DNA from 2 places in the Shewanella sp. MM_2022_3 genome. Region 2 is predicted to be linked to the other one. Evidence: predicted binding sites of a transcription regulator. Region 2 holds the regulator's gene; the other holds the start of a gene.
What was found. The regulator sigma-54, encoded in region 2, starts transcription at its own class of promoters, with help from an activator protein. The targets are predictions, from matches to a motif close to GTTGGCACGNNNNTNGNNT.
Positions count from the first base shown of each region.

Region 1: MMG82_RS10735 (DUF3192 domain-containing protein) is a predicted target of sigma-54. The motif match lies at 7,850-7,868, and genes of this name have one in related genera.

Region 1 is NZ_JAKZGV010000016.1:19,623-35,490, reverse strand. Features, by position in the region: gene MMG82_RS10785 (PTS transporter subunit EIIC) at 1-732, opposite strand, end outside; gene MMG82_RS10780 (flavodoxin) at 684-1,148, opposite strand; gene MMG82_RS10775 (hypothetical protein) at 1,276-1,449, shown strand; gene truC (tRNA pseudouridine(65) synthase TruC) at 1,538-2,374, opposite strand; gene MMG82_RS10765 (YqcC family protein) at 2,361-2,681, opposite strand; gene MMG82_RS10760 (DUF3549 family protein) at 2,829-3,842, shown strand; gene MMG82_RS10755 (DUF3301 domain-containing protein) at 3,839-4,225, shown strand; gene MMG82_RS10750 (DUF962 domain-containing protein) at 6,057-6,362, opposite strand; gene MMG82_RS10745 (GNAT family N-acetyltransferase) at 6,355-6,993, opposite strand; gene MMG82_RS10740 (DUF2789 domain-containing protein) at 7,139-7,372, shown strand; gene MMG82_RS10735 (DUF3192 domain-containing protein) at 7,412-7,810, opposite strand; gene MMG82_RS10730 (hypothetical protein) at 7,958-8,341, shown strand; gene MMG82_RS10725 (Zn-ribbon-containing protein) at 8,341-9,114, shown strand; gene syd (SecY-interacting protein) at 9,200-9,850, opposite strand; gene queF (NADPH-dependent 7-cyano-7-deazaguanine reductase QueF) at 9,910-10,770, shown strand; gene MMG82_RS10710 (LysR family transcriptional regulator) at 10,818-11,762, opposite strand; gene MMG82_RS10705 (alkyl sulfatase dimerization domain-containing protein) at 11,885-13,876, shown strand; gene MMG82_RS10700 (hypothetical protein) at 13,941-14,486, opposite strand; gene MMG82_RS10695 (4'-phosphopantetheinyl transferase superfamily protein) at 14,634-15,626, opposite strand.
Region 2 is NZ_JAKZGV010000001.1:28,960-44,827, forward strand. Features, by position in the region: gene MMG82_RS00160 (KpsF/GutQ family sugar-phosphate isomerase) at 1-838, shown strand, start outside; gene kdsC (3-deoxy-manno-octulosonate-8-phosphatase KdsC) at 838-1,389, shown strand; gene lptC (LPS export ABC transporter periplasmic protein LptC) at 1,386-1,946, shown strand; gene lptA (lipopolysaccharide transport periplasmic protein LptA) at 1,933-2,484, shown strand; gene lptB (LPS export ABC transporter ATP-binding protein) at 2,481-3,212, shown strand; gene MMG82_RS00185 (RNA polymerase factor sigma-54) at 3,319-4,794, shown strand; gene hpf (ribosome hibernation promoting factor) at 4,823-5,110, shown strand; gene ptsN (PTS IIA-like nitrogen regulatory protein PtsN) at 5,113-5,556, shown strand; gene rapZ (RNase adapter RapZ) at 5,553-6,407, shown strand; gene MMG82_RS00205 (HPr family phosphocarrier protein) at 6,394-6,669, shown strand; gene mgtE (magnesium transporter) at 6,859-8,223, shown strand; gene MMG82_RS00215 (molybdate ABC transporter substrate-binding protein) at 8,305-9,132, opposite strand; gene MMG82_RS00220 (OmpA family protein) at 9,350-10,042, opposite strand; gene MMG82_RS00225 (transposase) at 10,699-10,929, shown strand; gene MMG82_RS00230 (PA4780 family RIO1-like protein kinase) at 11,655-12,512, opposite strand; gene MMG82_RS00235 (DUF2799 domain-containing protein) at 13,139-13,687, shown strand; gene MMG82_RS00240 (phosphatase PAP2 family protein) at 13,709-14,488, opposite strand; gene nrfA (ammonia-forming nitrite reductase cytochrome c552 subunit) at 15,032-15,868, opposite strand, start outside.

The DNA of each region.
Region 1 (15,868 bases), on a different contig from region 2:
CTGATATTGGCCAACTTCTAAATAAAATGGTGCATTCCAAATATGATGTAGCCCTAAGGGAATGAGTAAACGCTCAAGCGCACCATAAACACCAAACGCAATTGCAGGCTTTTGGTAAACAGCCCAATCAGAGACTCGCTCAATCAATAAGGAGATTGATGGCCATACATGGGCGAGTACATAACCTAACCCCATAGCCAACGGAATGATCAATAAAGAGGCGCTACGCCGCCCTTCGAAAAAGGAAAAAATCGCTGGCAGGCGAATATATTGGCTCCAACGCACAGCAAAGCAAGTCACGCCGCCAATCAGCATGCCGCCAGCAATCCCAGTATCTAAGGTATCCATGCCAAGAACTGACTGAGTTGGCAATTGGTATAGGTCAGCTAAAGCAGCCAAGGTTGCTGTCAACACGCCATAGCCAAACACCGCGGTAAATGCAGCAATCCCTTGATCTCGACAAAAACCAATCGCCACTGCCACCGCAAACAAAATCGGCATAATCGCGAAGATCAGCTTACCCACAGCCAGCATTAATACATTAAGTACTTCAGGCATAAAGGGGATTGGGCTTACCGTCAACCCCAGCATAACCCCAGCCGCGGGTAAAATGGCAATAGGGATTAACAGCGCTTGGCTTAAGCGCTGAGCAAATTTAAACCACTGCTGAGTGACCAAATGGCCTAAGCGGCGCGCTCGGATTTGACGATTTGGTTCCAGCTTTGCAGCCATTTTATCGCTTCGACCTCAGGTTCCATGGTTTCACAGGCGTCAATATCGAGACGCTCCACAACGGCTTTTGCGCCTAATTCACTCAGCAATGCATCCACTGACTTGCCTGCACCACAAAAGGTATCGTAACTTGAATCTCCCAGCGCAATAACACTGTATTTCAGCTCTGGCAAATAGGGAGCTGTTGTTTGGAGATGATAAAACCAAGGCTGGATATCATCGGGTAAATCCCCCTGCCCGGTGGTTGAGGTGACAACCACTAACAGCTCATCCTGTGGTGGTGTAAATTGGCTAATTTCATTCGGTTGCCACAATCTGGCTTCATAACCAAGTTCTGTCAGCGCTTTTTCTAAGGTTTCGGCGGTAAATTGTGCGCTACCATACACAGTGCCAAAGATCAGATTAACTTTTTTCATGATATACTCCGTCCCACATGCGTAAACGCAACTCAGCTGAAGTTACTTTATTGTTATGCTTTAGGGCAAGCAACAAGGTAAAATTTTATAAATTAAATCAAGTTATTGAGCATGAGGAACTAAACTGATGCGACAGAGCAATAGGCAAAAACACCTCAAGCACCAACATAAAAGCACTCAAATTAGACGTAAACATTACTTTCATGCCGCCCAGCAAAACCTGCAAACGCCACTTAAGCCCACCACGGGATTTTCAAGCTTAGTCACCTTAATGCAACAACTAAAGCTAGCGAGTCGTTAAGCTGTTAACATCAGGGCCAACAGCAAGTAAACAGGCCACACGATCTTAGTCACGCAAATAAACACGTGGCGACCTAATACATTTCAGCTTAACCCGCAATCAATATGCTGGGTGTGGAAGATAATGCGCTATCATCCCAACCTAGGCGAGCAAAAACGGTTTCCCATTCTGGCTCAAGCTCTGTTTCAATGCTTAAGCGCTCATGGGTTATCGGGTGAGTGAAGGTTAATTTTTTCGCAATCAACCATAGTCGATTGATGTCAAAATGGGTTCTAAAAAATGCATTTTGCTTACCATCACCATGGGTGGTATCACCAATAATCGGATGACGTAAGTGCGCCATATGGCGTCTTAGTTGATGCTTGCGCCCCGTTTTAGGACTCAGTTTAACTAAAGCAAATCGACTCGTTGCATAACGTCCTGACGGATAGGGGATTTCAGCATTGAGTAGCGGTTCATATTGAGTCACCGCTTCTTGGGCTGCTTTATCTTGATTTGAGAACTTATCCGCCACTTCATCCAATTCAACCTTGAGCGCATAATCCAATACACCACTCTCGTGCATATTGCCACGCACCAACGCTAGGTACTGTTTTTCGATACTATGGTCGGCAAATTGTTCGCAAAGCGCGTTAGCCACTTCACTATTTTTGGCAAATAACAACACGCCAGAGGTCGGTCTATCTAAACGATGTACCGGAAACACATGACACCCCACCAGATCGCGTGTTAATTGCATCGCAAAAAAACGTTCACGGCGTGCCAAATAACTGCGATGTACCAGCAATCCCGCAGGTTTGTGGATAGCAACGAGATGATCGTCTTGATATAAAATGTGCAGTTCAGGCGCGGCTTCTACATCATCACTATCGGTATTCAATTGCTTACTCTCTGGCATATCTAACCAGATATCATCTTGGTTCATTTAACAATATATCCAATTCATTTAAGACACCGATTAAGGGTGCTAATGTCGCCTGCTCAGACCACACATGTTCAGCCATAGGCGCAATGGCAATTTGGCTAGGCAAGGGTTGTCCAGCATCGATCAATGCTTGCATTCGCGGGATAAAGATAAACTGCAGCCATTGTTCAAACGACATAAGATCGCAGGCAAACGGCGCAGTACTGGCCATCGCTTTATCACTTGGCGCATTGGCCGACCAAAGTCCAACACGTTGGAGCTCGTGAATAATTTGGGCTAATTTTATTTGAGTTTGGCTGTAAAGCATCAATGTAACGTCCTTTAGCTCGCGGTCAATAGAAGATAACACTCAGCGACAGGGGGCGATAAAAGTGTGGCAATCATACCATCGTGAACAACTTCCCCCTATAATGTCGCCAATTTATTGAGCCTTTTTGATTGATATAGCAGCCAAATGACTGAAATTACTACGCTTAGCCAATTTTTAACGACAGCCAAAACCCAATTCCAAGTCTATGAACTGGGTCGAAGGGTACAGCACATCGATATGTTGGCCTTCCATCAAATCGAATCTCTAGCCACACCTTATCCCTACCCTATTCAAGGCCATGCACAGTTTGCCATTGTTTTTTGGAATGAAAGCCAGCAGCATTTTATTTGGTTCCTCAAGCTTCCTTTAGATGAGCAAGGTCTACTCTCGCCTGCACCCCGTTCACAATTTATTGAAATGGTGCTCACGGCACTGGGACAAGATCCAACTCAGCCATTAACCGATGAACAGCAGGATCGCCTCGCCAATAATCCATTTAGTTTTAAACCTAGCCAAGAGAAACTAGCGTTATTCAACGCCTTAGTGCGTAAGCAATTAGGGTTAAAGGCATCAATCCAATATGAATTTGCCATGCAATACTTATCAGGCCAAATTGCTCCGAGTGAATGGCAACATATTGGCCTGCAAGGTTTGAGTGATGTTTGTGTCCGTCTCAATGAATTAGATCATGAGCAACATATCCTTGCCAGTTTTGACCATGCCGCCATTGAAGTGCAAATCGCTCTATGCCAGTGCCTCGAACATCTACAGTTGACTGAGGCTATTGCGGAGAAGATCTTTAGTAAGTTCATCAAGGCACCTAATGAGTACCAATCCTATTACATGCGAGCATTAGCATCACAGTCTGAATTAAGCCAACAAGCCTTAGCCCACTTACAGCATACAGACCAGCTTGATGCAAACGCCCTCATCAGTATTGCAGGTCGAAATTGGTCGATACTAAAGCAAGAGCTGAGTCGCAGTATTTACTTAGAAGCACTTGCACTTCAGCCGCAAGCCTTTTTTAATCAGGTCTTTGCTGATATTGTGGCTATTCCTAATTTACGCAATCACTTACTGCGTGAATTACGAAATCCCAATCGTAGTGTTCAACTATCACAAGCCATTGGTGGCTTGTTTAAGGCTGCAAGTAAATGATGTCAGATCTTCTGTTAATTATTGCGCTGATTGTCGTTGCCGCTTTCTTTTGGCAACTTCGTCAAATGGCAGAATTAAGCCGTATTTTTGCTGAAAAAGAATGCTGTAGACAAAAAGTACAACTATTGGCGATCGCAATGGAAACCGCTCGTCCTAGCCTTGGCGGCACTACCGGGATCTGTTGGAAGGCAAAGTATCTGTTCGAGTTCAGCACAGATGGTATAAATCAATATCGTGGCCATATATGGATGCTAGGTAAAAAAATTCAAAAGATTGAATGGCCTATATTCCCAGAACCCGAATGGCAAGAAGCACCGACGACGAAAGGTAAATTTGGTGGCTGTGGGAGCCAAAGTAGTTGTAGCTCGGGCAAGTGTCATTAAGTCACTGCCGTTGACCTTTGAGCTGAATTGATAACGCCAAGCCGTATTGATAACACTCAGCCATAGCGCGGCTCAACATCTGCATCATCTGTATGAATACCAAAAAGAAAGGGCGTGATCCTAAGATCACGCCCTTCTGTTCTTTGTTAAGCTATCCCGCTATTTTCGTGCTCCCTGCACCATCCATGCGTCAACTTGCATCCTGCATCATCCCTGTTCAATCCTTGATATCTCCCTGTACTCAAGTACATCCCTATTTCTTGGCGTTCCTTTTACCAAGCTTGCTCTTTCCTGAGCGGTTCCAGCATCATCCATGAAATAGGTTAAGTTGCCTCCTTTCTGCTGCACTCCTTGTGCCATCGCAATCCTGTGCAACTAGGCTATCTATCCGTGATAGTCTATCCTTCCGTGGTTCGTAACGCTTTCATCCTGAAAGTCTTTCCTTACCATTCCGTGAGTGTTAATCCATTAAACACTGTCCGGCCATCCTGACCGCTAACATCCTGTTGTCTCTCGCTCCCTCTGCAAATGAATCTTAGGATAGTCATGATGAAATTTGCGCTAGTTAAAATAAAAAGATAAACCGCAATAATAACGACATAATTAAAAGCAAAAGCTAACACACTGATTAAACTATATTTGATGGAATATGACGGTTTTTATCAGTCAAAAAACTTACAAATTACTTACATACTTGTGAGACATATCTCACAAAGAAACTGGCAATTTTAATCCTCTCAACTAATTTAGTTTGCTTGCCAAGAAAGACTCAGAACCAACCAAGCTGTAAATCGCCGCATAAAGGAGCAATAATCGACAATCTCTTTTATCCCACTACCGTTAAAATTATAAAAATGGACATTTTGACACAGAATTATGAACAGCCTCTAAGCGACGCCAAGTTCCATATACTTTGGTTAGTATCAACCTCTAGAACCAAGCAACTCAAAAGTATCATTGCGCATTGTTATCAATGTATAAGCGGGTTGATATTACAATCTTGATAAGCTGTGAACTGGGTGATTGGACGGATTTGCAATTCAATATTTATAAGATGCCTAGATACAAGCTGCAGCTTCAAAAGACAAAAAAGAAAAGGGCGTACTGTGTACGCCCCATTTATTCTCTGTAAGCCATCCTGCTTATTTGTGCTCCCTGCACCATCCATGCGTTTACGTGCATCCTACAGCATCCCTGTATCCCTAATCCTCCCTGTGTTATGGCTTAACCATAACACTCAATCCTTTGACCCGGAAATCCTATTCCGGCACCAGTCACATCCTATGACTCATTCCATAATGCATCCTGCTCAATGCCTTCCATAGACGAGTACAAGCTGTTCACCCTTATACTTATCCCTTAACTCGATACATCCTGCACCGAGTACATGCTTAATCCTTAAGCTTGTCCTTTATCATCCTGAAACCTGTCGTCCTAACAAGTATTATATCCTGTATCATCCTTGACAAAGCTATCCTGCTTTTCCTTAGCCTATCCTTGGTTTATGACAGTTTTCCTACCGCCAGAGGTTCAAATCCAAGAACCTAAATTAGTTGCTTCTTGCGTCCGTTTCGCCCGTATTGCAATCCGTGCTATCCATGTGTTTTGGCGACAAATAAATTCTACGTGAATTCTGTCTTTGTTGTTCCCCCATAAGAACAACAACCCGGGAAAATCTCATTCAACCAGCAAAGTGGAATTTATAACAAATTGAAATTAAATAACTTTTAAAACTACAGATTATAAAACAATCAAAAAGAAAACATATTGTCTTACAGGCTTTGTAAGCGATCTCTCACACGCTTGTCAGCTTCTTACCGGAATATCAGATTCAATACTTTACTTTTCCCAAAAGAATTTGGACAAACATCACCCAATCCCCCATCAAGCTGTACAAAGGATATTGAAAGGTCGCAGGTCGATTACGCTCAAAGACAAAATGACCAACCCAAGCAAATCCATATCCCACAAGCGGGATCAGCATCAACAACCACCATGCGGCAGTGATAAATGCAGCCCCTAATAAAAACAATACCAGAATACTTCCAATAAAATGTAGCCGCCGACAACGACTGTCTTGATGCTGGGAGAGATAGAAAGGATAAAACTCAGCGAAAGAGCGATAACGTTTATTCATCTTGTTGGCCTGTATAAAAAAGTAATTGCCCAGCCACACCACCAATAGTCAATTCACCCAAGAAAACAAAATCATGTTGTTTAAATAAATGCATATGAGCTTCCTGCGAGGTGAATACCCCAATACCTTCAAGATTTGGCTGCTCATCGCACCAACTCACTACCGCTTGAACAAGTTGATGGCCCAGCCCTTTACCTTGCTCGTTTGGCGCTAAGGCAATAAATTGCAAAATCCCACAACGCTGGCTGGGTAACAGTTCCAAAATAATCGATTCCTTTTTCATCATAGCTTGGGTCGATTGCCACCCCGTACCCAGCAACATTTTGAGCCGCCAGTGCCAATAGCGACCTTCTCCGAGTGGCACTTCTTGGGTGACAACGCAAGCAACCCCCACTAAATGAGCACCATCGAAGAGTCCGATTAAGGCCTGCTTTTGTTGCCATAGAGTATTGAGTTCTTCGCGAATTGCGGCGCGTAATTTTTGTTCGTAGGCAAATTTATCCGCGGTGGATAACGCATTAATGAAAAAGGGATCATCATGATACGCATTGTAGATAATTGAAGCGGCCAAGCGTAAATCTTCTGCGGTGAGATAAACGGCACGATACTCATCCAAGGTTTTATTGTCCATTGTTAGAATTCCTTGATTTAGATCACACTCTTATGAGTCTTTATCAATGTATCAAGGAAACAAAAAAGTGCAAATTTTAATCATCGATTGCATTTCCTAAAGAGATGCATAACCTAGATAAAAAGCTAACCAAGGGAGAGATCGAATGGATACTACGCCAATTGATTTAAGCCATCTATTTGAACAACTGGGATTAGAGAGCCAACCCAATGCTATTGCGCAATTTATTGCGACTCACAAGCTGGCAGCACAAATACACTTAACTGAAGCGCCTTTTTGGACACAAGCGCAAAAGAGTTTTCTCACCGAAGCGTTAGAGGCTGATGCACAATGGACCGAACTGATTGAGCAGCTTGATGCTCAGTTAAGAAAGCCCTAATTTTTTAGGGCTTTCAAGTATATTTTGGGGCAGTTGGGGTTAAATCTTTTGATACGCAGTGTCGCCCCAACCGACTAAAACATGGTTACTCAACACTACAGGCGTACATTCATCCTTAGTGGTTTTACCATCGCTATGGGAGTGCTGAGTGCGATAAAAGAGGACCAACACTTCTTTGTCTGCTTGTCCTGCGCTTTGTTGTAAATAGGACTCGCTAAAGTCTGCTGCTCCCATTAGCGTCATCACTTGGTCTTTGCTCATGCCAAGGCTGAGCTTAGTCAGATTAGTGCGGTTTTTATCCTGTGTTTTTTCCCAAGATTCGCTGCTATCCCACTTAGATTCACCATCGCCGACATTGACCACACAACCGCTAAGACCTAAGCTTGCTAACCCTAAAAACGTGACCGCGATGAGTTTGCGATTAATATTTGCGTTCATATTATGACTTCCTGTGTACTTGTTATAAAAATTGTTAAAAAGCAAAATCAATGCCAAACAGCAATACATTGATTTATAATAACTAAAATAACCACATCACAGTAAGTTAGTGAAAAACACGATATACATTAAGGAATTTCACTTATTATGAGTCCCATTGACCAAGTGTTAGCAGCAGCCTGCGCACTCGAAGCCAGCGGTAAAACACCAAGCCTTGCCCTGATAAAAAGCCGTGTCGGTAACAAAATCCCTATGCCAATATTAATCCAAGGATTACAGCAATTTAAATCGGTACCTAAAGCCGAGCGGGAACGTTTAGCGGCCCAATCACAGCCCGTGGTTGAAGAAACACATACAGCCGAAGCTTCGCCACTCACAGTCGCCACATTGGCGCAACAGTTAGCCCAGTTGCAACAAGGCATTGAACAGGCCCTCGCGTTAAAAAACAACGAGATCATGCAACTCAGAAATGAACTTATCGAGCTGAAACAACGTGTCAGTCAACTCGAATCCCAAGGAAAATCCGCTTAATGTTTGTCACCGAATTGCGCTTTGAATGCTTTGCCGATACAACCATCAGTGCGGCAGAACGTGCCATCAATCAATTACTCGAAGCCTATCGCGCTAATGGTCAAATCCTCGGCCGCGAATTTGCCGTAGCCTTTAATGAGGGCGAATTTCGAGTACGTCTACTCACGCCGGAAAAAAACAGTTTGGCCCATCGTTACCACAGCCCTTGGGTGAAAAAAGCGCTGGCGGAATTAACCGAGGCTAAACTACTGGCGCCACGTGAAAAGTTTATCGGTCAGGATATTAATTCTGAGGTCAGTAACACTGAGCCGCCCAGCTGGCAGCTGCTCTACACTAGCTATGTGCATATGTGTTCCCCCCTGCGTAGTGGTGATAACTTATTGCCTATTCCGCTGTATCAAATCCCTGCGACCTTTAATGGCGATCATAAGCGAGTTATCCGCTGGCAAACCGAGTGGCAAGCCTGTGATGAGTTACAAATGGCGGCCGCCACTAAGGCAGAGTTTGCAGCGCTAGAAGAAATATCGAGCCCAAACAGTGATTTATTTAGACGAGGTTGGGACTTACGTGGCCGAATCGAATACCTTACTAAAATTCCCACTTACTATTATTTGTATCGCGTCGGAGGGCAGGATCTGCAATCTGAGCTGGCACGCCCCTGCCCGCGTTGTGGCAGTCACACCTGGAAGCTCGATGAGCCATTATTGGATATGTTTCACTTTCGCTGCGAACCTTGCCGCATAGTGTCTAACTTGTCTTGGGATCATCAATAGCCTTGCCTTATTGAAGCGTAAACTCGACAGGCTAGATATGCATGTCGAGTTTACTATCTTTAGGCCTTGCTGCATTTCAACGCGCTTAACGCTTACCAATCAGGTTGTGCCACATTCGTTTAAAGCTGGCAAAAATCCCAGGATGCTCGAGCGCTGGCATAGGCAATTCTTCATGTTTCACGGGCGGCGCGATACGTGGCGATAACGCCTCAATAAACGCCGCTAAACTGGGCGCCAATTGGGTAGAGGGAAGCTCGCCGGGGATTTCCACCCATACACTACCATCGGCATTATCCACCGTTAGCATCTTATCGCCCTCATCAAGCAAACCAATAAACCAGGTGGGCGGTTGCTTAAGTTTTTGCTTCATCATTAAGTGACCGATGATATTTTGCTGCAACGCGTCAAAATCCGCCTCGTTCCATACCTGTAGTAATTCTCCTGTGCCCCATGGTGAATCAAATAGCACGGGCGCCGCAAAATACTCACCATAGAAGTAATTGATATCAGACCATAATTTAAGTTCAAGTGCATGCTCAACATTCGCAAAGCTGCCTACTGGTTCACGTTTAATAGGTAACCAGCTCACCGCCTCATCGGATGATTCATCAAACTCTCCTTGAATGCACAAAGATGGCTCACCTCGCGGGTAATATCGCGGTAATTCGCCTAAAGTTGATAGGTAAGACTGATGATAGTTTTGCAAAAATTTATCGAGAGCAAGCAGACAAGACACTTAAGCACAATCCAATTTCGGGTATAATGTGCGCCTATTTTGACATGGAAACAGTATTGATGACACAGAATCACGATCCCTATAGTGATGCAAAAGAACTTGCGAGCTTAACTTTAGGTAAAGCTACTGATTACCAAGCCGAGTATGATGCATCGCTGCTGCAAGGGGTTCCTCGCTCACTTAACCGTAACGCTATCAACCTGACTGCGGAGAGTTTACCTTTCCACGGAGCCGATATCTGGACGGCCTATGAGCTGTCTTGGCTAAATGCAAAGGGTAAACCTATGGTGGCTATCGCCGACATTCAGCTAAGTCATGCAAGCCAAAATCTGATCGAGTCAAAATCCTTCAAACTGTATTTAAACAGTTTTAATCAAACCAAATTCGACAATCTCGATGCGGTGCAAAAAACCTTAGTTAAAGATCTAAGTGAATGTGCCCAAGGCGATGTTAACGTTAAGATTATTGAGCCTAAAAGTTTTGGAATTCAACGTGTCGTCGAACTGCCAGGCACTTGCATTGACGATCTGGATATTGAAGTCAGTGATTATGATTTTAATCCTGATTATCTTGAAAACAGCACAGATGAAAAACAGATTGTCGCTGAGACACTCAATTCTAATCTATTGAAATCAAACTGCTTAATTACCTCTCAACCCGATTGGGGCAGTGTGATGATCCGTTATCAAGGGCCAAAAATCGATCGCGAAAAATTACTGCGCTATTTGATTTCGTTCCGCCAACATAATGAGTTTCACGAACAATGTGTCGAGCGAATTTTTGTCGACCTAAAACATTACTGTCACTGTGCTAAGTTAACTGTATACGCCCGCTACACCCGTCGTGGCGGCTTAGACATTAACCCCTACCGCAGTGACTTTGAGCATCCGGGTGAAAGCCACAGGTTAGCCAGACAGTAATAGATACCTTCTTACAACAATAAGATAAACACGCAAAAAGCGCTGATTCACTCGCTACGAGCCTGAACCAGCGCTTTTTCATTTGTTGTCATGGTACTGGCACTGAGTAATAAACGTCGTAACCATTGATGGCTCGGGTTTTGGGTATATTTACTGCTCCACACCATATATAAATCAATTGGTCTTGTTTTTAGTGGCATAGGTAGTATTTGTAGGCCAAACATTTCAGCGTATTGACTGGCATAACGTAAAGGGGCGATACCTATCGCCTCACTTTTACCTACGGTTGCAAACATACTTAATAGAGAGGACTGTTCACTGTACATCCTGCGCCTTGGTAACACGCCTTCAGTAAACAAATCCCCCGCCGTCAAATTAAAACGCCGCAAATTTAAAAATACGTGTTTTTCCTCAAAATACTGTTGATGAGTAATGGCTCCATGAATACGAGGATGCTGCTTACTGGCAATACAGACTAAACTTTCAGTAAAGAGTAATTTGCTTGAGAGCAAAGTTTGCTGCGCGGGTTTAATATCGATCGCCACCGCAACCCGCTCAAGCAAGATATCGCGATATAACTCAGCCTCCTGTGGCGGCGACTCACGAAAAATCACTTCGATATCCGCATCCAACAATAAAGCTTGCACACCTGCTTGCAGCGTTTCAATAACCGACTCATTGGCATATACATAAAAGCGCCGCTGGCTTGAGCGGGGATCAAAATGCTCAAACCCAAGTAATACGGTTTCGATATCGGCCATGGGTTGCTCAAACTTGCGATACATCTCTCGAGCTACTGCGGTTGGTTCAATTCCACGCCCAACCCGAGTAAACAGCGACTCTCCGACCCATGCTCTCAATCGGCCAATGGCATTACTCACGGAAGATTGGGTTAAATCTAACTCCTGCGCCGCTTGGGTAAACGAACGTGTACGATAAACCACCATAAAAACACGTAATAAGTTTAAATCTAACGGCTTTTGTGTCGGCATAAGGAAAAAACTCATTCACAAGATAAATATTACAACCCAAGCTAACTCGAGTTATCTAAATATACAAGCTGGCTATACTCAAACCATCAACGACACAATCCCACTTATTGGTAGGTAAAATGATGCAAAAATCTTTGATGACAATCAGTATTCTCGCCAGCTTCTCCTTAAGCGCAGTCGCCGCTGAACACGAGCATGAGCACATCAGCCTGCACTATCAAGGCAAGCCTGCTACCAAACAAACCATAGAGGTAAACAAGGCCACAGCAGCCACCCTTAACTTTGCCGATAAAAAAGCCTTTGAAGCGTTTTCGAAGAATCTTATCGCCGAACTCGATGAACCTACGGCAGCGATTTTACGGGCCGATTTCAGCTTTATTGGCGATAAAACTCCTGACACAGTTAACCCGTCACTGTATCGTCAAGCCCAGCTGAATATGGTGTCTAACGGCTTATACAAGGTCACCGACGGCATCTATCAAGTGCGCGGCACCGACTTAGCCAACTTAACCCTTATCCGCGGTAAAACAGGCTGGATCCTGTATGACGTGCTACTCACCAAAGAATCGGCAAAGTTGTCATTGGAATTTGCGCTTAAACATTTACCTGAGGGCAATGATTTACCTGTGGTCGCGATGATTTATTCCCACAGCCATGGAGATCATTTTGGCGGTTCCCGCGCCATTAAAGACATGTTTCCAAACGTCAAAGTCTATGGCTCCCATAACATCACCAAAGAAATTGTTGACGAAAACGTCCTCGCAGGAAATGCCATGAGCCGCCGCGCCGCCTATCAATACGGCGCCACATTAGAGCGAAACGAACAAGGCATTGTCGATGCCGCACTTGCCAAAGGCTTATCCAAAGGCGAAGTCACCTATGTAAAACCCGATATCACCCTTAACAGCAAAGATAAATGGGAAACGCTGACTATCGATGGTATCGAAATGGTGTTTATGGATGCCTCGGGCACAGAAGCTGCGTCGGAAATGGCCACCTATATTCCCTCAATGAAGGCCCTATGGACGGCTGAACTCACCTACCATGGCATGCACAACATTTACACCTTACGTGGGGCAAAAGTACGGGATGCCATCAAATGGTCTAAAGATATCAATGCATTGCTAACACGCTTTGGTGATGATGCGCAGGTACTGTTTGAAGCCCACTCCGCGCCCGTGTTTGGTAATACGGATGTCAACGCCTACTTAAGAATGCAAAGGGATAACTATGGCCTAGTCCATAATCAAACCCTGCGTTTAGCCAATAATGGTGTGGGTATTCAAGATATTGGCGATGCGATTCAAACCACAATCCCCAAAGCCGTGCGCGATACTTGGTACACCAATGGTTATCACGGCACTTATAGCCACAATGCTAAAGCCGTGTACAACATGTATTTAGGCTATTTTGATATGAATCCGGCCAACTTAAACCCATTACCCACAAAGGACGAATCCGCCAAATTTGTTGAGTATATGGGCGGCGCTAACGCCGTGCTTAAACATGCCAAAACCGACTATGCCCAAGGCGAATACCGTTTTGTAGCCACCGCACTCAATAAAGTCGTGATGGCAGAACCTAATAACACAGAAGCCAGACAATTACTTGCCGATACCTATGAACAACTGGGTTATCAAGCCGAAGGCGCTGGCTGGCGCAATATTTATCTGACGGGTGCCCAAGAGTTACGCGCAGGAGTCCAGCCCGGTGCACCTAAATCAGCCTCAGCTGATATTTTAGGTGAAATGGATATCTCAACCCTGTTTGACTTTCTCGCCGTCAAAGTCGATAGCATCAAGGCCGCAGAGCTTGGGCTGTTAAGGCTTAATGTGATTAATCCTGACACTAAAGAAACGCTCTATGTAGAGCTAAGCAATGGTAATTTAAGCAATATTCAAGTTGATAAACCGATGGAGGCTGATACTAATCTTTATATTGATAAGCGTTATATTACCGGTATTTTACTCGGTAAAACGACCCTTAAAGACTTGCTGGCTAACGGCAGTGCCAAACTGGAAGGCGATAAAACCGCTTTCGGTAAAATTATGTCTACCTTAGTCCAGTTCGATGCCAACTTTGAAATTGTCCCACTACCACCGAGTACCAAGTAGATAATTCAACGCCCTGAATATTCAGGGCGTTTTTATAGGATGAGGATGTGAAATTCACACAAGATTAGTTTGTAGAAGTCGTTGCAGGAGGAGTGGCTTTACACTCCAGTAATAACTGCTGAAAATGCGCGCCTAAATCCTGCTGAGCAAATTGCTCACTGGCGAGGGCCATTTGCTTAAGGCTTTGTATGGCTTGCTCGACGCCCTGCTGTTCGATCAAACTTTTAGCATAGGCCGCCGCATCCGCGCCCTTTTGCAGCAAGCTTGCCACTTGATCAAAACTCACCTCTTGTTCCATTAGCTTCTGTAGGTCGCCGAGTAATTCTGTCACCTTGGCCGACTCCACTAAGGCGCCTTCGACATTCACTAACTTACCTAAGGGATCTTGCGTCAGTTTCTCTGTCACGCAGGCCGACACTGTGCCCGCCGCCGCACTTTGAGCCACAACATCGAGTCCGCGGCTACGAATTTGCTCAACTACTTGCTGCAGTTGCGGATCTTGAGCAAGCCATGCCTGCTCTAATTGCTGTTTTTCATCGCCACCAAAGTAGCCACAGCCACCGAGCAGCAGCAAAGTGCTAGTCGACAAAAGGCATTTGAATTTCATCATTAACAACCTTATCAGTGAGTTCTCTTACATGACTATAGCGAGCGAGGTTTAATCTAAAATGAATAATCAAGGAAGGAATAACAAACTCAGCTAAAAGAACCGTAATCTAAATTCAAAGTGACTCATTGCAAGCAAAAGCCTTATCCGCTACTGAGTACATTTGACGACTGAGCATGCCGCCAGTAATCCGGTGATACTGGTTAGCTGCATGGAAATCGCCACATTCCCCAAGCTATGACTATGCATTAAGATCAAACCAAAACGATATTCATCATTGAGCCGACCAAAGTAACCCTGCCAATGCTGTACACCAGAGGTTGTGGCATCGAGTGCTGATCCAGGTTCAATTAGCAGCTTAATATTGGAATAAAGCTGAATATGTGAGGGGAGTTGAAGATAAGAGCGGTGCTTAGCTTGGCTTGGTGAAGCAACGTTCTGCCACTGATTAAGCTCAACCCAGTTACGGGGTTCGGCGGCTTGCAGCGCGCCATCATCAACCGCCAGCAAACTGTTTGGTGCTAAGTCAAAGGCAAAGGATTTCAGTGACTGTGCAAGGCCCAAACCCGTAGCCTTGATGTAGGATTCCTTTAGCGCCCAAAGATCAAAAAAGCGCTGCCGCTGCGCATCTTCACCTTCAAGGGCTAATAAGCCTTCGGCTTCAATCGGGGAAAAATAATGATTAAGGATCGGGTAAATATTAGTGCTGGCGCGGGAGCGCTCGATATCCACTCCCAAGCCTAGACGGGGCTTCGCTGTTATAACGGCTGCGTCCGTATCATCATCTTGCGCTAAGGCAATCAATAACCAGTCGCCACTGTGGCTTAAGTTAAACTCCATGCCAGTACACAGAAACTGCTCATGGCTGAGGCCGGGTTTGCCCTTTTCACCGTATTCAAAACACCAGTCCTGCGGCGCAATCAGTCGTTGGGAGGAGTAAGGTGAGGCTCCACCACGAGATTGCAGTCCTTGGGATAAGACGCAGCGCAGCGCCGCTCGCACCAATAAGCCATTCATTTGTGCCTTGGGTGCCCGGTAACGCGCCACTTTAGCGCGCTCGTCCTCACTCAAGAGCGCCATACAGGCACTCGTGCTAGCCGCATCCATTTCGGTTAATGGTATAAAAAAAAGCTCAATATTCATTAATTTATCCCAACAACACCTGAGTTTAACGGCAGCCCTATTCTACTCAGTTCTGCTCGGCTGACGAACAATATCTGAACCTTACCAATAACCAACTGAATTTTAAAAACTATTTTTGATGAAATTGCATTTAGCTGCTTTGTTCGAAAACAATTTGATCATTAAAAAACCATTTCAAGTCCCATATGATTGTATCGAGCAAAAACCTAGGGTAATCTGCATCACCACTGTGTACTGTAAAA
Region 2 (15,868 bases):
AGTCATCGTGATGGGGATGGGGAAATCTGGCCATATTGGTAATAAAATCTCTGCTACCCTCGCCAGCACTGGCACCCCTGCCTTCTTTGTGCATCCAGGCGAAGCCAGCCATGGCGACTTAGGCGTACTCTCTGATAATGATATTATCCTCGCCATTTCAAACTCGGGTGAATCGAGCGAAATCCTTGCGCTGATGCCCGTTATCCAACGTAAAGCCATTCCCGTGATTGCTATGACGGGCAAACCTGAGTCCACGATGGCACGTTTGGCCAAAATTCATTTATGTATTGAAGTGCCTGAAGAAGCCTGTCCGCTCGGGCTTGCGCCAACTTCGAGCACCACCGCAACCTTAGTAATGGGTGATGCAATGGCCATTGCGCTGCTGCAAGCCAAAGGCTTTACTCGGGAAGACTTTGCCATGTCTCACCCAGGCGGTGCCCTAGGGCGTAAGCTACTGTTAAAAGTCAGTAATGTCATGCACAGTGGCGATGATTTACCACTGGTTAAACACGATATCTGCATCACCGATGCCCTGTATGAAATCTCCAAGAAGGGCCTAGGCATGACGGCGGTGATCGATGAACAAAACAAACTCGTGGGTATTTTTACCGACGGCGACCTACGCCGCGTTATCGATGCCCAAGTCAACCTACGCACCACGCCTATCGCCGATGTGATGACGCGAAACTGTGTCACAATTACTGAAAACGTCTTGGCAGCGCAGGCGCTGCAAGTGATGGACTCAAAAAATATCAACGGCCTGATAGTGATAGATAAAGACAATCATCCTGTCGGGGCGCTCAATATGCTCGATATGGTTAAAGCGGGAGTCATTTAATGCCACAGCAAGGATTTTACGGCCCGATCAGCGATGATGTGTGGCAAAGAGCGCAAAAAATTAAACTGCTGATCTGCGATGTGGATGGGGTATTTTCTGACGGCCGCATTTATTTAAGCAACTCGGGTGAGGAGCTCAAAGCCTTCCATACCCGCGATGGTTATGGCGTGCGTTCATTATTGACCAGTGGCTTTAATCTGGCCGTGATAACAGGCCGCCAGTCTAAAATTGTTGAAAACCGCATGACGGCCCTCGGTGTAACCCATATTTATCAAGGTGTGGATAATAAATTTGTCCCCTATGAAGAACTGCTGTCGCTCTACAATGTCACACCTGAAGAAGTTGCCTATATCGGTGATGATATTGTCGACCTGCCAGTGATGAATGTCGTCGGTCTTGCCGTCTGTGTCGCCGATGGACATCCCTATGTGCGCCAACACGCCCATTTTGTGACCCAGTTAAATGGTGGTCATGGTGCGCTCAGAGAGCTGACAGATCTGTTACTTCTGAGTCAAAACAAATTTACCTCAGCCCATGGGATGAGCATATGAGTCGTGTGACCCTCGCCATTATTGCTTTTTTTGGTACTGCACTCGTGCTGTATTGGCAGGTCCAACAAAAACGCGGTGGCGATACCGATAGCAGCCTGAATGATACAGACAGACCCGACTACATTATCGAAGATCTGCGCAGCATCGAGTTTAACGAGCAAGGACAAGTCAATAGTCGTGTCACGGCAAAGCACATGGAACACTATGAGCTTAAAAACCAAACAGACTTTATTCAGCCTGTCTATCTTGTGTATCCCGACCAAGGTAAAGCAAAATGGCAGATCAAAGCCGATCAAGGTCGACTCAACAAAGATACTGGCAAGGTTGTATTAGAAAATAATGTTATTATCGATGCCATCAGCCCTGGTGAACCGATACAAACCTTGTCCACCAGTTTTTTAGAACTCGATCTCAACACAATGATAATGACCTCTGACCGCATCATTTACGTCACAGGGAAAGATTTTAATATTCAAGGGCAAGGCCTTTATGCCGACCTTAACGCGCAGGAAGTGCAATTGACCAGTCAGGTAGTAGGAACCTATGAAGCAAAATAACATATTACTTGCCAGCCTAATGCTAATGACAAGCATGAATGCCTTCGCCAAGATCGGTGACTTACAGCAAGAAGTGAAAATTAAAGCCGTCAGTCAAACTGCGGACATTAAAAACAATCAGATCATTTTCTTCGGTCCCGTTGAAGTTGTTCAAGGCTCAATTAAAATCCATGCGGATCAACTCCGTGCATTTTCTGTCGAAGGCGAAAATAGTAAAGTCTTACTGGCTACAGGAAATCCAGCAACCTACAGCCAAATCCTGGATGATGGCCGCCCTGCATCTGCTAGCGCCAAAGAGATTCGCTATGAAATGGCCACTCGGACGTTGACCCTAACTGGTACAGCGACCCTAGACCAAGCGGGTAGTCAAGTTACAGGCAATTTAATTCGTTACGATATTATTCAGCAAAAACTGATCGCCGAAAGTAGCGGCAATGGTGATGATCGCGTAATTACCATTATTCAACCTGATAATTATCAGGAAGAACTCAAAAATACACCAACAGATAAACCTGTGAAAAAACAGGATTCTAAATGACCCAAATCACCTTAAAAGCACAGAATCTCGCCAAGAGTTATAAGAGTCGTCAGGTTGTCAAAGATGTCAGCCTGACGGTCAAAACGGGTCAAGTCGTCGGCCTACTCGGCCCTAACGGCGCGGGCAAAACCACCACCTTTTACATGGTCGTGGGCTTAGTTAAAAGCGATAAAGGCCATATCTTTATCGACGATGATGATTTAACCGCCGATCCTATGCATCTGCGTGCCCGCAAAGGTATTGGTTACCTACCACAGGAAGCGAGTATCTTTCGTAAATTAACCGTACACGACAACATCATGGCGGTACTGCAAACCCGTAAAGAGCTCAATAGTGACCAGCGCGAAGAAGCACTAGAGCAACTGCTAGAAGAGTTCCATATCACCCATATTCGTGACAGCCAAGGCATGTCCTTATCGGGCGGTGAACGTCGCCGCGTCGAAATTGCCCGCGCCTTAGCGGCCAACCCCAAGTTTATTCTGCTTGATGAGCCCTTTGCGGGCGTTGATCCGATCTCCGTTATCGATATCAAGAAAATTATCGAGCAGCTTAAGAGCCGAGGCCTTGGAGTACTTATCACTGACCACAATGTGCGCGAGACCTTAGACGTCTGTGAACATGCTTACATTGTGAGTCACGGTAATCTTATTGCCGAGGGCACACCCGCAGAGATCTTAGACAATCAGCAAGTTAGGGCTGTGTACTTAGGTGAACAATTCAGGCTATAGTTACTAAAACAAAGCTAATAAGCCTTGAATTTGAGAGCGCTAGGCTCCATCCATATGATATCAAGCGACCTAAACTCACAATAATAACCTAGGGATCAGCGGTAACATGAAAGCGTCACTCCAGCTCAAACTGGGTCAACAGTTAACCATGACGCCACAACTTCAGCAGGCCATTCGCCTGCTGCAACTGTCGTCATTGGAACTGCAACAAGAAATCCAGCAAGCCTTAGACTCTAATCCTCTTCTCGAGCTGGAAGAGGAGCAATTTGACGCGCCTAGCGAACGTAAGCAAGATATCGCCGATACCGACTTTAGCGAAACGACTGCCCAGCCACAGGAACAAGATAATTCCACCGTGGACATTGCCGAGTCGCTGACCAAAGAATCTCTGCCCGAAGAGTTACCCATGGATACCACTTGGGATGAAGTCTTTACCGCATCGCCAAACTCAGGTTCTGGCGCCAGCCGTGAAGATGACATGCCCTTCCAAGGGGAAACTAGCGAGGGGTTGTACGAACATTTAGAATGGCAAAAAAACCTCACGCCCTTCTCTGAAACCGATTTAGCCATTGCCACCGCGATTATTGATGCCATCGACGATCAAGGTTATCTCACTCAAAGCACTGAAGATATCCTCGAAGCCATGGGCAATCCCGAGATTGAACTCGACGAAGTCGAAGCCGTGCTCAAGCGTATTCAACACTTCGACCCCGTTGGTGTCGCGGCAAGGGATTTAAGCGAATGTTTACTGATCCAGCTATCTCATTTTTCGCCTGATACCCCTCACATCGAAAATGCCCGCATGCTGATCAAAGATCATCTAGATCTGATCGCCGCCCGCGACTTTAGGCTGTTAATGCGTAAGACCAAACTGAAAGAGGACGAGTTAAGGGACAGTATTGCGCTGATCCAAACCTTGAACCCTCGCCCCGGTTTACTCATCACCCCTGTCGATGAAGAATATGTGATCCCCGATGTTTCGGTGTCGAAGAAAAACGGCCGTTGGGTGGTCGAATTAAACCCTGACTGCATGCCAAAAATCAACGTCAATCAGCAATATGCAGCAATGGCTCGTAGTTCAAAAAATCAAGCAGATAGCCAATTTATTCGTGGTCATTTGCAGGAAGCCAAATGGTTTATCAAAAGCCTTGAAAGCCGCAACGAAACACTGCTCAAGGTGGCAAACTGCATAGTGCAATACCAACAAGGTTTCTTCGAATATGGCGAAGAAGCCATGAAACCCATGGTTCTAAACGATATCGCCGAAGCGGTAGAAATGCATGAGTCCACCATTTCACGGGTGACGACTCAAAAATACATGCATACCCCAAAAGGACTTTTTGAACTAAAATATTTCTTCTCAAGCCACGTCGGGACGGATGATGGCGGTGAGTGCTCATCCACAGCAATCAGAGCTTTCATTAAGAAACTGGTTGCAGCGGAAAACCAGAAAAAACCATTAAGCGACAGCAAGATGGCTCAACTTCTGGCAGAACAGGGAATTAACGTTGCGCGCAGAACCATTGCGAAGTACCGAGAAGCGATGCTTATTCCCCCTTCCAATCAGCGTAAAAGTTTATAGCCTATTGTGAGTATCGGAGGACGTTTCTATGCAAATAAACCTAAGTGGACACCATATCGAGATTACTGAATCGTTACGGGCATATGTTGAGGAAAAGTTTTCAAAACTTGAACGTCATTTCGAACAGATCAATAATGTGCACGTTGTGCTCAATGTTGAGAAAATGCAACAGATTGCCGAAGCGAGAATCAACCTCACCGGTGGTGAAGTCTTCGCGACTTCAGAGCATGCAGATATGTATGCTGCCATAGACGTCCTGATTGATAAACTTGATCGTCAGGTTATTAAACACAAAGAGAAGTTAACAAAACACTAGCAATGGAACTTCGTACCATACTGCGGCCGGAGTGCACAACCTGCGCCACTCCGGGCAGTAAGAAAAAGGTACTGGAACTCATCAGCGACTTAGCCGCTGCCCAGTACCCCACCCTCTCATCTCAAGAGATCTTCGAAAGCCTCGTGGCGCGCGAAAAGATGGGTAGCACAGGTATAGGTAACGGTATCGCCATTCCACATGGTCGATTAACCGATATAACACAACCCATAGCGATATTGATAAAATGTGAGGAGCCGATAGCCTTTGATGCTATCGATAAACAACCCGTCGATATTTTATTTGCACTACTCGTGCCTGCCGACCAATGTCAGCAGCACCTAAGTACCTTGTCATGCATGGCTGAAAAGCTCAGTGACAAGCAAATATTAAAACAATTGCGCAAGACGCATGATGAAACGGAACTCTATCAGGTAATCATTGGATGAAACTGGTCATAGTGTCAGGGCGTTCAGGCTCAGGCAAATCGGTCGCACTTAGAGTGCTTGAAGATCTCGGCTACTATTGTGTCGATAATTTGCCTTTGCCTTTGATTGGCAGTTTGCTTGAACAGCTCAAAGGCAGTAACGATCTCGTTGCTATCAGTGTTGACGTGCGCAATTTACCAGAGCAAGACAAAGTGCTGGTTAAACAGCTTGCCAGCCTGCCTACGGGCACTGAACTCACCAGCTTCTTCTTAAACTCCAGCGATAAAGTGTTGCTCAAACGCTACAGTGAAACGCGGCGCTTACATCCCTTATCTAAGAGCCGAGTGTCACTGCAAGAAGCCATCAAGCTTGAAGGCAAATTGCTCGAGCCGCTGTCACAGCAGATGGATCACTATATAGATACCTCTAATCTGAATATCTATGAACTCAGCGACCAAGTGCGGCAAATACTCCTTGGCAGTGTCGATAAGGAACTGGTGATCAACTTCGAGTCCTTCGGTTTTAAGCATGGTATGCCGACCGAAGCTGACTTTATGTTTGATGTGCGCTTTTTGCCAAATCCCCATTGGGAACCGGAGCTTAGACCTCTCACCGGTTTAGATGAACCCGTAGCGGAGTTTTTAAATCGCCAGCCACTGGTGAATAAGTTCATCTGGCAAATCGAGAATTTGCTCGAAACCTGGTTGCCGCATTTAGAGCGCAATAATCGTAGCTATCTGACGATTGCGATTGGTTGCACAGGTGGCCAACACCGCTCAGTCTATGTAGCCGAGCAACTAGCTAAACGTTTTAGTAATGGCAAACATAAAGTCAATGCGCGCCATCGAGAGTTGAGCCATGCCAAAACTTGAGCGCCAAGTCACCATCTGCAATAAACTCGGCTTACATGCCCGTGCCGCCACAAAGCTCGTGGTATTGGCCTCTGAGTTTGATGCCAGCATTACGCTGATCCAAGGTGAAAAACAGGCCTCTGCCGCCAGTGTATTGGGTCTACTCATGCTCGAGACGGGCATGGGTAAAACCATCACCCTCATCGCCGAAGGCCCGGATGCCGAGCCTGCACTTAATGCCATTTGTGCCCTTATCGACGCTAAGTTTGACGAAGCCTGCTAATGGTATCATCTCGATGATCCCTGCCGGTATTCAGTATCCTGTTTGGTTTTGATTTCAGCACCTTATACCAGTAAAACACATTTGTGACTCGACGCCCTCCCGTGCGCTAAATTACAATGTACTGCTGCGCTTTGGCTTAAGTCCTCAATAGCTAAACGCCAACCCATCCACCGCCGCCATGGAGGAAACATGCCTGTAGAAGCCTCAGACAGTTTACAAGCCGAACACCGTCTCGACCAACTGAGTCAAGCCCTCAACAGTGGTATGTTTGTGCATGTCAGGCAAATGCTACAAAATATGGCGCCGTCAGATATCGCATTGATTTTAGAATCGTCACCTCCCAAAGCTCGGCAGGTGTTATGGCAACTCGTCGATCAAGATCAGCTCGGGGATATTCTCGATGAACTCAGCGAAGAGTTAAAAGACCCGCTGATCAGCACCATGAGTCCAGAGCGAGTCGCCAAGGCTACAGCCAGCATGGATACGGACGATCTGGCTTATATTCTGCGAAGCCTGCCAGATACTGTGTATAAACAAGTATTACAGTCGATGAGTCTGCAAAACCGCCAGCGAGTCGAGCAGGCGCTCTCTTATCCCGATGAGACCGCAGGCAGCTTAATGAACACCGACACAGTAACCTTAAGACCCGATGTCAATATCGATGTGGTACTGCGTTATTTGCGCCAACGGGGCAACCTGCCCGACACTACCGATACTTTATACGTGGTGGATAAACACGATCGCGTGCTTGGTGGGGTCAAACTTGCGGATCTGCTCACCTGCGATCCCAATACTCATATCAGCAGCATTATCGATACCGATATCGAGAGCATTCCCGTGGGCATGTCCGACAGTGAAGTGGCGCAACTGTTCGAGCGCCATGACTGGGTGTCAGCGCCCGTGGTCGATAGTGAGGGCAAGTTGCTCGGCCGGATCACCATCGATGACGTGGTGGATGTTATCCGTGAAGACGCCGAGCACTCTATGATGGGAATGGCGGGGATGGACGATGATGAAGACACCTTCGCCCCAGTACTCAAAAGTACCTTCCGCCGTTCGCTCTGGCTCACTATCAACCTATTTGCGGCTCTGCTGGCGGCCTCTGTCAGCAATATGTTTGAGGGCACTATTGAACAGTTTGCCACGATTGCGATTTTAATGACGATTGTACCGAGCATGGGCGGCGTCGCAGGGAACCAAACCTTGGCCCTAGTGATCCGCGGGATTGCCCTAGGCCATATTGGCCAAAGTAATGCCCGCTGGCTGATAGGCAAAGAGCTAGCTATTGGCTTTTTGAATGGCTTAATGTGGTCGATGTTAGTGTTTATCGCGGTATTAGTTTGGAAAGATGATATGGCGCTTGCCAGCCTGATTGGCGGTGCAATGCTCATCAATATGACAGTCGCAGGACTAGCAGGCGCCAGTATTCCGCTGATCTTAAAGCGCTTAAAAGTAGATCCGGCGTTGGCGGGCGGTATGGTGCTCACCACAGTCACCGATGTGATAGGTCTGTTTGCCTTTCTCGGATTAGCGACGTTGTATTTAATGCACTAGCACTAGCACTGGCCTAAGCCTTGCTAAAGCGAGCAACAAAAATGGCGCATTTAGCGCCATTTTTAATGAGTCCATTAGACATTATTTTTTAGGCGGCTGAAAACCATAACTGCTCAAAATAGCCTGTCCCTCTGGGGATAAAATAAACTCGGCCAGAGGTGCGGCTGCACTATTGGCATCCTTTAACACCAATAGGCCATAGTCGGCACCAACGGCTAACTCTGGCGGTAAATCGACAATCTTAAGGCTAGGCACTTCTTTTTGTGCCAGCACCGCATTGGTGCAATAGGTTAAGAACACATCCGCCTGCTTATTTTCCATCACCCAAGCATAGGGATTACGATCCTTGGGCGGTTTAGCACTCTCAGGCCCACCCGTTAGCTGCATGGCTTTGGTTTCTAATATAGTTTTCGCATTAGCTTTTAAGGCCTCGGCTTTCGCAAAGACTGCCCAAGCGTAGTCGCCAGCGGGATCGGCTTTTGGCGTCGAAGTCCCGAGTTTAGTTTGCGGCGCGAGCAGGGTATCTAATAAGTTCGCGCTAGTGAGTGGCACTTCCGCTTGAGCAATGGCGCAGAGCTGGTTACGGGCAAACATTTGCACCTGTTGACCCACTCCCGCATCGACTAAGGCCTGCGGGTGTTTCATATTCGCCGAGGCAAAAATATCAACCCGCTCCCCCTCTTGGATCCGCTTAAGCAATAAACCCGAAGGCGCATACTGCGCTGCCACATTAGCTTGGGATTTCGCTTGGTAAGCCGCAATAATATCGTTCATCGCCGCCTTTAAACTGCCCGCGGCTCTTAGTTCAATAGGGGCTGTCGCCTCAGTGTCTATTGGCGCACCTTGTACCATCCCTGCCATCACTGTAGTCCCTAAACTGAATGCCAGTACTAAGCCCTGTTTTGCCATAATTGCTCTCCTTTGGCTCTGCGAAATAGTTATCCTAATTTAACTAACTACATACAAAACGGGAAAATACCGGCAGGATCAAGTCGAATACTCGCCTGATAAGCCCCAATAGAGATGATTGCGGACAAGATCACTGAAGATAGACAACGGAAGGACAATTTGTCCCTTACGATAAAATAAAAAGTCGCCCGCAGGCGACTTTAACCTTGATGAATGATTATTGACCCGTTGGGGTCAACACTATCTCCACACGACGGTTTTGCGCGCGTCCCTCGGCACTAGCATTGGATGCGATTGGACTCGATTCACCCATTCCCTTAGACTTTACGCGAGCGGAAGCCACGCCTTTACTCATCAAGTAGTTCCCTACTTCGCTGGCTCGTACCTGCGATAAACGTAAATTGTATGAATCTGAGCCGCTGCTGTCGGTATAACCCAACACGTTAAGTTGGGTCTTACTATACTCCTTCGCCACCAGCGCAACAGAGTTCAGTACCCGCTTAGCACCCTCACTCAGCTCGGTTTGATCCACACCAAAAGTCACTTCATTTGGCATATTAAGAATAATATTGTCACCACTGCGAGTTACGCTAACTCCCGTGGAAGCGAGTTGTTGGCGTAATTTGGTTTCTTGTACGTCCATATAGTAGCCAATACCACCTCCTAAGGCGGCGCCAGAGGCTGCACCAATTAAAGCTCCTTTACCGCGGTCACTCTTACTTGACGAGGCTACACCAACGGCAGCTCCAGCAACTGCACCAATTAGCGCCCCCGTAGTCGCTTTTGCCGTTTGTTGTTCGTTGGTATAGGGGTTGACAGTCGAACAGCCTGACGCAATCAAGGCGCTAGCCATAACCACAATAGCAAGCTTAGATGCTGGCAATGATTTAATCAGAGAAGGCTTCATCATTATGACCTCATAACATGATTGATGAGATTTGCCTTTGAAAGGCAAAGGGCGTGGTAAATCGCCAAAAACACCATGAAAAAATCGCAGTATATAAGCATTCTCTTTCGAGACAATCTTTAATCGTTTCTTTGCTCAGTTTATGAGTAATTTAATCGCAAAAAACACCAAACAAAAACATCTTTGGCTTATTCATGCAACATTTAGAGTAAAAGCACTGAAATAGTGCATGCTGCACCGTTTCTGACATAACTTCTAAAACCAACCGTTTGAAACACAAACTCAATCAATTGATTTTAAACATTAATTTATATATTAAAAAATTGGCACGGATTTTACATACTAATAAATAGGTAGAAGAGTAGAGACCCCAAGCGTAACTCACTCGATACCTAAGTAAGTTGTTTGACATCAATGGACGTTAATCTAAGTGCCCGTTGTGAGGCATGTTAATCGAAGCACAATCCCTAAGTGGATTGAGGAGGAAGAGATGAAACATCTGATGAAACTTATTAGTCATTGTCACCACGAATGGTTGTCCCTGCGCCATATAGGACATAGTCAGTGGGATATAGAGCAGCGCCAATAGTCATGAAGGAATACCCCCAAAGAACCCGTTAAAGCGTATACAGATAGCATAAAGTGAAAAGGGATAGGCCATGGGAATCGTCAATCATAATCTTAAACCTGACGTTATTTTTGAAGTAAAAGTCAAAGGCAGATTACTTTCTGATGTCGCACGACAGTATGGTCTCTCGGCTAAAGCGGTTTACCAGTGGGTAAGGGAAAGTGAGCAACAGCCGCAGCAACGTGAATGCGCCTTAATAAATGAAATTGCCCAGCTGCAGAAACGTATTAAGCAGCTAAACAGTGAATTACGCACGATATAGGTTGAGGTAACCTCGCCCAGTGCCCTTATAGACAAGGCCGGACCCCATTGCATATTGCCCTGTAGGTCTAACGCGATATGAAAGTTGTGCTAAAAACAATAATAACAGCGCCCTTTTACGTCCGGCCTTGTCATCCAATTAATTGGATTAGCAATAAATAACAGTTTAGACAGAGTCGGATGGGTATCTATTATCGCTCCCCAACGACCTAAGATATAAATCGTACAAAATAACAATAATAACTGTGCTGTTTACTGTCCGACTCTGTCAACTTAACACTCAAAGTGTTGCAAGAGAAAAAGAGGCAGGTTTTGACAAGGCTTTAGAGGGAGCTATCTCCCCCAAAGATCAAATATGTGAATTGTGCTCCCCCAAGTCATGAACATATTACCCTCTCGGGTCTTGTCCTTTTATTCACGGATCAATGACGATCCAGCGCTAGACTAGGATAGCGCGCCACGGATGGCTGTGTTATTGGGAAGGTTTCGGCAAGGCTCGAGGGAGTTGTCTCCCCCAAAGATTAATATGTCGATAGTGCTCTGTGTGGCCCATCAACATATTTCTCCCTTTGGTCTTGTCCTTTTATTGAGTGGTTCAATGGAAAGGAAGGGGCATAACGCCTGTGCCAAGGATGGCAATGCCACAGGCTTTAACACTCGCACCAGGCAATTAATCCCAATAAAAAAGACGCTCATAAGGCGTCTATTTTATTGAAGAATATTCTACTAATAATCTTCATTGGCTTCTTGAAGTCGCTGCTTGCGCTCCTGAGCCTCTTCATAGGCAGCTTGAATTTCATCCAAAACAGAACTGACGTCGGCATCGACTAATACTTCAGTAAAATGACCTGTTAACTGCGTATCAGGCTTTAACTGACCCGCCTCAAATAAGGCCCACATTTCTTTCGCGTATTGAGTCTTGAGCAATTCAGGTGCGTACTGGCCATAATATTGCGTCATGTTATTGACATCCCGCTCCAACATCCATTTAGCATGATTATTCGCTGCCGCATCTACCGCTTGGGGTAAATCAATAATGACAGGGCCTTGATCATCGACTAGGACATTAAATTCGGACAAGTCACCATGCACTAAGCCTGCGCAAAGCATACGCTTGACATAAGTCATCACTAAAGCGTGGTCATGTATAGCTTTCTCAGCGCTAAGGCTGACATCATTAAGGCGAGGCGCAACATGACCTTCACTATCGGTGACTAATTCCATGAGTAACACACCATCGTAGCAACCGTAAGGGGTTGGTACTCGCACTCCGGCATCAGCCAAGCGAAACAATGCATCTACCTCAGCGTTTTGCCAGACTTCTTCCATTTGCTCACGGCCAAATTTAGAGCCTTTTTCCATTGCGCGAGCGCGACGGCTATTTCGGACTTTGCGCCCCTCTTGGTAAACCACCGCCTGCTTAAAACTACGTTTGTCCGCTTCCTTGTAAACTTTAGCGCAGCGAATATCTTCACCACAGCGCACAACGTACACAGTAGCTTCTTTACCGCTCATTAACTGGCTGATGACTTCATCAACCAGTCCTTCATCAACCAGTGGTTGGATTCGTTTAGGAGTTTTCATACCGACCTTATACCTTAGTTAGGCCTAAGATGGAATGTGCCGGGCAAATCTTCATATATAAAGCAGCCTTCTACCAATAATGAATAACAAAATGAGGGTAAGCATACCCGACTTCAGTAAAAACTAAAGCACCTAGCGTAGGAACACAAGAGCAAAAAATGGTGGATTTAAAGCCAATACATTTGCAGAGAACGGCACATTATCTCCTTGATTGCCCCAAACAAATACTTGCTCGCTTCATCAGCAACATGTTAAATCCCACAACCATTAAACACACAACGAGATCACTCTGCCGTAAGTGACGGCGGCTTTAAGCCGTTACCCAAGCATTAACTACCTTCAGAATAATCTTAAAATGGTTTTCCACGTTTGTTATGGGGTATCAATGCCTATTTTGAGCAAAAATGAGGGGATATCGCCAAAGTGTTACCCCAAGCTATTGAAAGTATTAAATTATCACAAACTCAACCCGTTAGCACTATCCACCGAGTATGTTGTGATAAAGTAGGGTAACCAAGCCAGCTTGGTGCTGCTAAATAACCGCACAAAGGGCGAAATATAGCGCTAGATCTCCTCAGTACTAAGCTTTATGCTGATGCCACTTTTGGAACTCTTTTGATAATAAAATGCGATACCTAAACTTTGCATTCGCTCTGACAGCCCTCTCCCTCACTCAATGCACGAGTCTTTCACTCGAAGAATGCCGTGATAATGACTGGTACGCCACTGGCTTAGCCGATGGTAACCGCGGTGCTGCTGCGAGTAGGCTCAACCAATATCAACAGGACTGCCGTGAATTTAATCTCAAGGTTGATGCGACGCAATGGCAGCAAGGATATCAACAAGGATTAATGAGTTATTGCTTGCCAGAAAATGGTTACCGTATTGGTTTGGCGGGAGAATATTACTACGGCGTCTGTAATAACAATCAATTTGTTGAACGCTACAATCAAGGACATGAACAATATCTGATTAATAAACGTTTAGCAGAAATAGCCGATCGCTTAAATGCTATTGACAGCGAGATTAGCAGTATCAATAACAAACTAAATAATCTCACCGACAAAGCCGAATTACTAAGGCAAAAAAATATTTTATTGAATGAGAAGAACCATCTTCTGGACGAAAGTTTACGTCTGCGCCATGGAGATATCCGTTTTCAATTTAGGTTCTAATTGAAAAGTTAACCCATATAATCACTTAGAGATGCCTTTTTCGAAAACTTTAGTATCGATAAGGCTGACTTTGTTCGCGACGTTACTGTTTTTAACCTTCGGAACACGTAGGAAAAAACTATAATAAAGCAGGCTTGCTGAGGTCCACGCAATCGCCAAACTCCATAAGTCATGACTTAAAAAATGAGCACCGCGCAGTTCTTGGGCAAAACCAAAAATAGCCCCTAATCCAATCCCAAAGAGTAAGCCAAACTTTGCGTAACGGGGATTGTATTCCTTAAGCACAAAATAACTCGCCACCCATGCAAAACCGCCACTTGAATGCCCTCCAGGAAAACACTGACCAAACTCCACCCCTTCTGGTAAGCGCGCAAACAGAGAGCTATGCATCATACGCCCGCCAAATTCAATGACATCCCAAGGGCAAGTCATGTGAGTGAAACTCTTACCTAATCGAACCAACAACACGCTAGCAAGAACACTACAGAATAAATAGATAAAACCTTTACGATAAACACGCAACGTCTCAAGTCGAAAGCTTAGGCCAATGCAAGCAACAACCGCTATGGCGAACAAAATCACCAGATTACGTCCTGTCACATGCAAGATACTTTCGGTAAGCCAATGCCCTCGTAAAGGCCATGAACTGACACCTCCCTGCCAATTGAATAATAGGCTGGCAAAGCGCATATCAGCATGAGTCCATTCAAGCCCCAAAATAATTACCGTAAATACGAGCCATGGAACAAACAAATATCCCTTTGCAAACTGAAGAAATGTCGTCCTAACATTGCTTTTAATATTCTGATGCACTTATTTATCCAATCACCAAAATCATAGCTTCGAGGATAAGGAGAAATTCTTATCAAAAGCTTAAGACATTTTACCGAAAAAATAACAAAAACCTTACAACTCCACAGGTTGAACGCTGATTAAAAACAGCTAAGGGATAAAATGATTATAGTGAATCAATAACCATGTGCTTAATGGATGAGCCTCCCATGCCCTAAAACTTCGTACTCCAACTTTCTCAAAAAGTCGGTTATTTACAGATACAACAATCGATAGGAGTAAATCAGGGCGTCACCAACATTGCTGGAAAACTGGCAACAAACCTAAGGACAACGAATAGTTAGGTCACGGACTTTACTGCGGGATAGTGATAGACAAACCGTTAGAGCAAGCTTCATTCAACGTCCAACAGGGCCATTAAAGATAACGAAATGAGATTACCAATTGAGCACTCATAAGAAATTATGGCTGAGCAAAATCGCTAATAAAAAGCCCCCGCAACCTCGATTGCGGGGGCTTTACTATGAGGGGTTAGCTCATATTCAACAATAATTATTTGTAAGTCGCTTCGCGTTTTTTCGCTTCGGCATCCCACTTAGGTAACATGTCTTTTTTGAATGCTTCTTTCTCTGCATTCAGTTTTTCCATGTCCATACCCAATACCGCCTGAGCTTTCGCCTTAGTCGAAATATCAGGGATAGCGACAGGATCTGTTAAACCTTTTTTCGCTAACAACTGTGCTAACTTAACACGAGCATCAGCGGCTTTATTAACAGATGTACCCAACACTCGTAGCGCTTCTTCAGGAGCGTGAGCGGCAACACCGTGCGAAGCAATGGCTAAATCCCAGCGCCATTGAGCGTGGCGGATGTCAGTCAAAATTGGCTTCATTTCAGCTTCAGTAGCACCTAATTCCCATGCTTTAGCAGCTTCGAAGTGCGCCTTCACTAATTGCTCTTCCGCTTTAAGTTTCATTTCTTTAACTTTAGCTTTGCGCTCATTAGTGACACCCACTAAGAATTCTTTCGTTTGGCTATGGCAAGTTGCACAGGTTTCTTCGAAACGATCGAATGGGTTACCGACTTTATGGTCAGTGAACTTCTTACCTTCAGGGCTAGTCACTTTAGGCATATGGCAGTCAACGCAACTGACATTATTTTTACCATGAATACCCATCTTCCAAGTTTCGTACTCAGGGTGCTGTGCTTTTAACATTGGTGTTTTAGACAGTGCATGAGTCCAATCAGAGAACTCAATACCATCATAGTAAACTTCCATTTGCTCAACAGTTACGCCCATATCCCAAGGGAATTTCACGAAACCTTTACGGTCGTCTTTCTTCTCGAAATAGTATTCAACGTGACACTGACCGCAAACCATTGATTGCTT